DNA from 3 places in the Facklamia sp. HMSC062C11 genome. Region 3 is predicted to be linked to each of the others. Evidence: a T-box and tRNA genes for the amino acid it is inferred to sense, from the RefSeq annotation. Region 3 holds a T-box; the other regions hold tRNA genes.
What was found. A T-box is a leader RNA that pairs with one kind of tRNA and senses whether it is charged. The one in region 3 lies ahead of leuS (leucine--tRNA ligase), so its partner is inferred to be a tRNA-Leu.
Positions count from the first base shown of each region.

Region 1: it encodes a tRNA-Leu, which carries the amino acid that the T-box ahead of leuS (leucine--tRNA ligase) is inferred to sense. The anticodon was not compared.
Region 2: it encodes a tRNA-Leu, which carries the amino acid that the T-box ahead of leuS (leucine--tRNA ligase) is inferred to sense. The anticodon was not compared.

Region 1 covers NZ_KV802392.1:2,718-4,995, forward strand. Annotated here, with positions in the region: gene pepT (peptidase T) at 1-880, opposite strand, end outside; tRNA gene HMPREF2758_RS03750 (tRNA-Leu) at 1,295-1,376, opposite strand; gene HMPREF2758_RS03755 (Tex-like N-terminal domain-containing protein) at 1,446-2,278, opposite strand, start outside.
Region 2 covers NZ_KV802374.1:127,122-129,399, forward strand. Annotated here, with positions in the region: gene HMPREF2758_RS00730 (acetate kinase) at 1-606, opposite strand, end outside; tRNA gene HMPREF2758_RS00735 (tRNA-Leu) at 809-889, shown strand; gene HMPREF2758_RS00740 (M20 metallopeptidase family protein) at 1,027-2,214, opposite strand.
Region 3 covers NZ_KV802412.1:11,564-13,841, forward strand. Annotated here, with positions in the region: gene HMPREF2758_RS07125 (LysM peptidoglycan-binding domain-containing protein) at 1-723, shown strand, start outside; T-box leader at 723-933, shown strand; gene leuS (leucine--tRNA ligase) at 996-2,278, shown strand, end outside.

The DNA of each region.
Region 1 (2,278 bases), on a different contig from region 3:
TTCGATGTTCGAAATGATCGTGATCAAAGTCCCGAATAATATAAGATAGGCATCCTTCTTCAACGCTACCTTCAAATTTAACTAAATGGTAGAATCCTTCTCGTTGACTGGTAAACTGCGGCTGTTCTAATTTAGGAAGTTGTTGATGATAATCCATTAATAAATCGAGAGAATTAACCATAATATCCTTGGCTGTTCCTGGGTGCACATTCTTACCTTGAGCTGTCACCTTAGCAGACGCCGCATTAAAACTTTCATACTGTAATTCACCTACCGGTCCACCATCCATGGTATATGCAAATTGACAGCCAAAAGCAGGGACATCAAAATGTTCTGCGCCTGTACCAATCTCTTCATCCGGACCAAAAGCCACTCGAATCTTACCATGCTTAATTTCGGGATGTGCTAATAAATAGGCTCCTGCTGTTACAATTTCTGCGACACCCGCTTTATCATCTGCACCAAGTAATGTATTACCATCCGTTGTAATCAGTGTTTTACCGATATAATTTGCTAAATTTGGAAATTCTTTAACTGAAAGAACGATATCCTTGTCTGCGTTCAAAACAATGTCAGAACCATCATAATTTTCATGAAATTGAGGTTGGACATTTCTAGCTTCAAAATCAGCTGTATCAACATGAGCCATAAAGCCAAAGACTGGCAGCTCCTTGTCTGTCGTAGAGGGAATACTTGCTGTTAGATAGCTGTCTTTAGGATTTAAATACACTTCTTGAAAACCTAACTCAATAAGTTCTTGTTCCAACATCTTCAAAAACTCTGTCTGACTGGCTGTCGATGGAATTGTATGACTATTCTCATCAGAACGCGTCTCAATCTTGCAATACTTAACAAAACGGTCTATCAACTTTTCTGGCATAGCCTTCATCCTTTCTTTATTAAGCACCTAAATATTGTATGCTCTTACACAGTCATTGTAACCCTTTACTTTCCTATCAACATTAAACCGCTTTAAGATTATTACTAAAATATTCTAATATCAGTCCTTCTGATATATTGGCAGTTTTTATAATCAACTTAACCACTAGAAAACAATTAAATAGTAAATTACTATCCTAGAATTATCGATAACCTAGGGGTTGATGAAAACAGTATTCATAAAATACAACATCATTATTATTCAGCTCTAAGCTTAAATCATAACTGTCTCTAAAGCAGCATCCATACCTTACCTAAAAATTAAAAGTGTTCTTTCGTCTCTCATAATCTGTAACTTTTAAAATACACAAAAAAATAGGATAGAATCCTTCGATTCTATCCTATTTTTGATTACTGCGGCCAAGAAGACTCGAACTTCCACGTCCCAAGGACACTAGCACCTCAAGCTAGCGCGTCTGCCATTCCGCCATGACCGCAAGATACTTAACGGTCTCATTTTAGCGAAAGGACATCTTTTTGTCAAGCGAGTTAAGGATACACTTCAACTAGTCTGTTTGTAGCTGCTTCAAGCCAATTCGTTGACGCTCTCGGTCTAAAGATACTACTTCCACCTTCACTAAATCTCCAACGGAAAGAACTTGTGAAGGATGCTTAATAAACTGACCCTTTTTGCGCAATAACTTAGAAATATGGATCAAGCCATCCTGCTTAACTCCAATATCCACAAAGGCTCCAAAGTCCACGACATTTCTCACCGTACCTTCTAGAACCATCCCCTCATTCAAGTCTTCTAGTTGAAGAACATCTGATCTTAGGATAGGACCCGCTTGATGATCACGAATATCCATCGTAGGATTCATTAATCCATGTAGAATATCTTCAATGGTTTCCTGACCTACTTGTAATCTTTCCGCAATAGAATTAACATCCGCTTGACCAAGAATATGCTGGGCTTCTTCTGAACCTAATTCTGCCAAATCGAGCTGATACTCTTGTAAAATCGTCAATGCTAAGTCATACGATTCCGGATGAATGGAGGTTTGATCCAAAGGATTATCACCTTGCATGATCCGTAAAAATCCAGCTGCTTGCTCAAAGGTTTTGGGTCCCAAGCGTTTAACGGTCTTAATTTGTTCACGATTAGAAAAATGCCCCAGTTCATTTCGAAGCTCAATCACATTCTTAGCCGTCGCCTTGGTCATTCCAGACACATGCTCTAACAATTGAATTGAGGCCGTATTAGCATCCACCCCCACTTGATTCACCGTCATATTGACCACAAAATCAAGTTCTTGGGTTAAGCTCTTTTGATTGAGATCATGTTGATACTGACCCACACCCATTGACTGAGGATCAATCTTAATCAACTCTGCCAAAG
Region 2 (2,278 bases), on a different contig from region 3:
AATTGGTTTACCCACAATTTCTGCAGCACGATGCGCTACAAAATGATGACTGGTTCCATGAGCACCGTACTTACGGATTGAATGCTTTTCATAGTATTCATAAGGCAAGCTATAGAGATAATTTTCAGCTGGCATTGATGTATGGAATGACGTATCAAAAACTGCTGCCATCGTTGCATGAGGTAACTTTTCTTGGAAGACCCGCATAACAACAGCTTCAGCTGGATTATGAAGCGGAGCAAATTCTGAAAGTGATTCAACATCCTTGATAACTTGTTCATCCACTAAAGCAGAATCTTTAAAGATTTCACCACCGGCAACTACCCGATGGCCCACACCTGTGATTTCTTCAAAAGAAGCAATTACGCCTAAATCTAACAAGTTTTTCAGTAGTAATTCAACAGCAACCGCATGATCTGGAATATCTTGTGTTAAAGTGAACTTTTGATTCTGTCCATTTTCATCTGTGTATTTAATCTCAAGATTTGAATCAGCAATTCCAATTCGTTCAACTAACCCTTTTGATAGTAATTTTTCTTCAGGCATTTCAATGATTTGGAATTTCAATGATGAAGAGCCTGCGTTAATTGCCATCGTTTTTGACATAGTCTTATTCCCCATTTCTTAATATATTCCAATAACTTAATTATAACATTGTTTGATGAATAAGTTAAATAAAAATCAAACTTGTCATGCGAATTATCAAAAAAAGGCACTTTTAAGGATAGGATATTAAAATTAACAGTTATGTAAATATCATCTAAGAAATTCTTTACAAAGTTATCTAAAAGCATAAAATAGAAGTTAAGCGGGCGTGGCGGAATGGCAGACGCGCTGTCTTCAGGCGGCAGTTTCTTTTGAAGTGTGAGTTCGACTCTCATCGCCCGCATAATACTAAGTCATATATATAACCCCCATCCTAGCTTTCAAGATAGAGGGCTATATATTTTATCAAAAAGAGCCAGCTTTCAGAGAAAGCTGGCTCTTATAATCAAATAGTCCTAATACTTATTCTTGTTTAAAAGCTTATTTATTGTCTCTTAACCAATTAAAGGCAGCCGTTGCCATTGTGGCAGAACCAACAATAAGTGCTTCTTCATTAAACTGTACAAGCGGATGGTGAACTGGATATGTTTTTCCATTTTCATCCGGTTCGGGACAACCAATAAAGAAATAACAAGTTTCTGGTAACTTTGCTGCAATATGGGCATAATCTTCTGAAGCAAGATAAGGGCCAACATTTTTAACTGGGTACTCACCTTGTAATGCTTCTTCCGCTGAGCTTTGTAATTGCTCAGTAATCGCTTCAGTATTGATTAAAGCAGGAACATCTGCTAAAACTTCAAATTGTGCTTCCGCACGGAATGTCTTTGCGATATGGTCTACCACTTCCGGTAATCGATGCTTCATATGTTCAGCAGATTCTGGATACAAGGATCTGGATGTCCCTTCCAATACAACCGTATCAGGGATTACATTAACCGCTCCACCGGGTGCTGACAGATAGCCCATCGATAGTGAAGCTCCTTTGTTCGATGGTAATTCACGTGCTAGAATTCCGTTGGTTGCATTTATAATTTGACTAGCTACAAAGACAGGATCCACCCCATTATATGGCATAGCGCCGTGTGCTCCCACACCTTTAATCGTAATTCGGAAGTTTAAAGCTGAAGCCAATGAAGCTCCTTTTTGAATCTCTACCCCTACTTCCTTAGCAACTGGCCACATATGAATAACCATTCCAGCATCCGGTTTTGGATTTTCTAGGATACCATTCTTAAGCATCACTTCTCCACCAGTCAGTGTCTCTTCTCCTGGTTGGAAGAGGAATTTAATTTGTCCTTCTAATTTGTCTTCATCTTCTTTAAGCATTTTTAATACCATTAATAAAATAGTCGGGTGAAGGTCATGTCCACATAGATGACCATTGTTATTTTTAGAAACAGCTACCCCTTTAGACATTTCTGTAATGGCAAGGGCATCCATATCTGCTCTTAAAAGTAATGTTTTACCTTTAGATGGGTCTCCAATGGTTCCAGTAATACCATCACTATCACCAACGTTTTGATAAGTAATACCAAATTCATCTAACTTACTTTTAATCAGTCTGGTAGTTTCAGGTAAATCAAACCCTACTTCTGGATTTTCGTGTAATTGACGACGTACCTTGACAGCCTCATCAAACATTTCTCTTGCTCGTTCTAAATAGGTCATACTAACCTCCTAATTTTGTAATGATTAAATTCTACTACAAATAATTAAACTGTCTAGTCTTTTA
Region 3 (2,278 bases):
AGTGTAGCAAGTAAGCCGACTAACGCATCATCGGCAACTTACACCGTACAACCAGGAGACGGCTTCTATCGGATTGCACAAGTTAATGGAGTATCTGTGACAGCTTTACTGGCCGCAAATGGTTTAACGTTGAATTCATTAATTCATCCAAATCAAAGCTTAATTATACCTGGATCAACGAGTCAATCTAACTCTAATAAAACGGTAAGTAACCGCTCGGTTAGTCAAGTAGCACCTGCCACAAGCTCGTCTTCGATGAGTACCAGTGCATCTTCAAATAAGGGATCATTGCCTTCTGTTCCTTCACAAACAACTCAAGGTAATTATACGATTCAAGCAGGAGATTCTTTATATCGCATTGCTATCAATAATGGAATGACGCTTAATCAATTGCTTCAAGCCAATGGCATTTCGCTCAATACACCGATCTTCCCTGGGCAAAAATTGTATGTTCAAGCTCGATCAATGGCTCCAACTGTTGCCCAATCAACAACGGTTAGTGCCAATGTAACCGTCTCGACAAGCAATCAATCTATTAATAATTCAGTGCAAGCGCAAACGTTTCAAGCACCAACCAACCAGACAAGCGCAGGAATTAGTCATGTTGTACAAGCGGGGGATAGTTTATATGCTATTGCCAAACAATATGGTCTAGATGTGAATGAGTTGATTGCTAAGAATAAGGGCATGATGATTCATCCAGGTCAGGTATTAAATTTTTAATCAATAAATAATAAGAACTAGTAGGTCGTCTTTATTTTATAGAGAGCTCATGTTAGGTGGAAATGAGTAAATAAGTTCGATTGAACTCATCTTAAATTTGCTTAAGCCAAGCTCATTTGAGTGTGTAACTTAAGACGCTAGCAGCGTTATTGCTTTGAGGAAGCTATTTGCTTTAAAAACTAGGTGGTACCGCGCTATAGCGCCCTATAAGGTCCTTGAGGGACTTTGTAGGGCGTTTTTATTATTATAAATAATTTTTTAGGAGGATTTATATGACATATAATCATCACACTATCGAAAAAAAATGGCAAGAATATTGGGACCAACATCACACATTTAAAACATTAGATCGACCTGGTCACAAAAAGTATTATGTTTTAGACATGTTCCCTTATCCATCAGGTCAAGGTCTTCACGTTGGACACCCGGAAGGATACACGGCAACCGACATTATGGCAAGGATGAAACGCGCTCAAGGATATGATGTGCTGCATCCAATGGGCTGGGATGCTTTTGGCCTACCTGCTGAACAGTACGCTCTAGATACGGGTCATGATCCAGCGGAGTTTACTAAGAAGAACGTGGCTAATTTTAAACGCCAAATTAAATCTTTGGGCTTCTCTTACGATTGGGATCGAGAAATATCCACCACAGATCCTAATTATTACAAGTGGACCCAGTGGATTTTTACGAAGCTTTATGAAAAAGGACTCGCTTATGAAGCGGATATCATGGTTAATTGGTGTGAAGCTTTGGGAACCGTTCTTGCAAATGAAGAGGTTATTGATGGGGTTTCGGAACGAGGTGGTCACCCCGTTGTTCGTCGTCCGATGAAGCAGTGGGTATTAAAAATTACGGCTTATGCTCAAAGACTATTAGATGACCTTGAAGAACTTGATTGGCCAGAATCTGTTAAAGAAATGCAACGTAATTGGATTGGTCGTTCCGAAGGAGCTATTATTGATTTCAGACTCAAAGATTTTGATGAGAATCTTCAAGTATACACCACCAGACCCGACACTTTATTTGGTTTATCCTACTTGGTGTTAGCTCCAGAGCATGATCTTGTTGCTAAAATTACTCAATCAGATCATCAAGAAGAAGTTGACCAATATGTTCAATCCGCAGCCACTAAGTCTGATCTTGATCGGACACAGTTAGCCAAGGAAAAAACGGGGGTCTTCACAGGTGCCTATGCTGTGCATCCTGTCACTGGACAAGAGGTACCTGTTTGGATTGGAGATTATGTCTTAAATTCATATGGTACTGGTGCTGTGATGGCTGTCCCAGCGCATGATGAGCGTGATTATGAATTCGCTAAAAAATATCATTTGCCTGTGAAGGAAGTTATTGAATCTGAAGAAGGAATTGCTAATCAAGCCTTTGTGGGCGATGGTATTCATATTAATTCAGAGTTTCTAAATGGTTTAAATAATAACCAAGCCATCAATAAAATGATCGATTGGTTAGAAGAAAATCATAAGGGAGAAAGACAAGTAAACTTTAGATTGCGTGATTGGATCTTTTCACGTCAAAGATATTGGGGAGAGCCTAT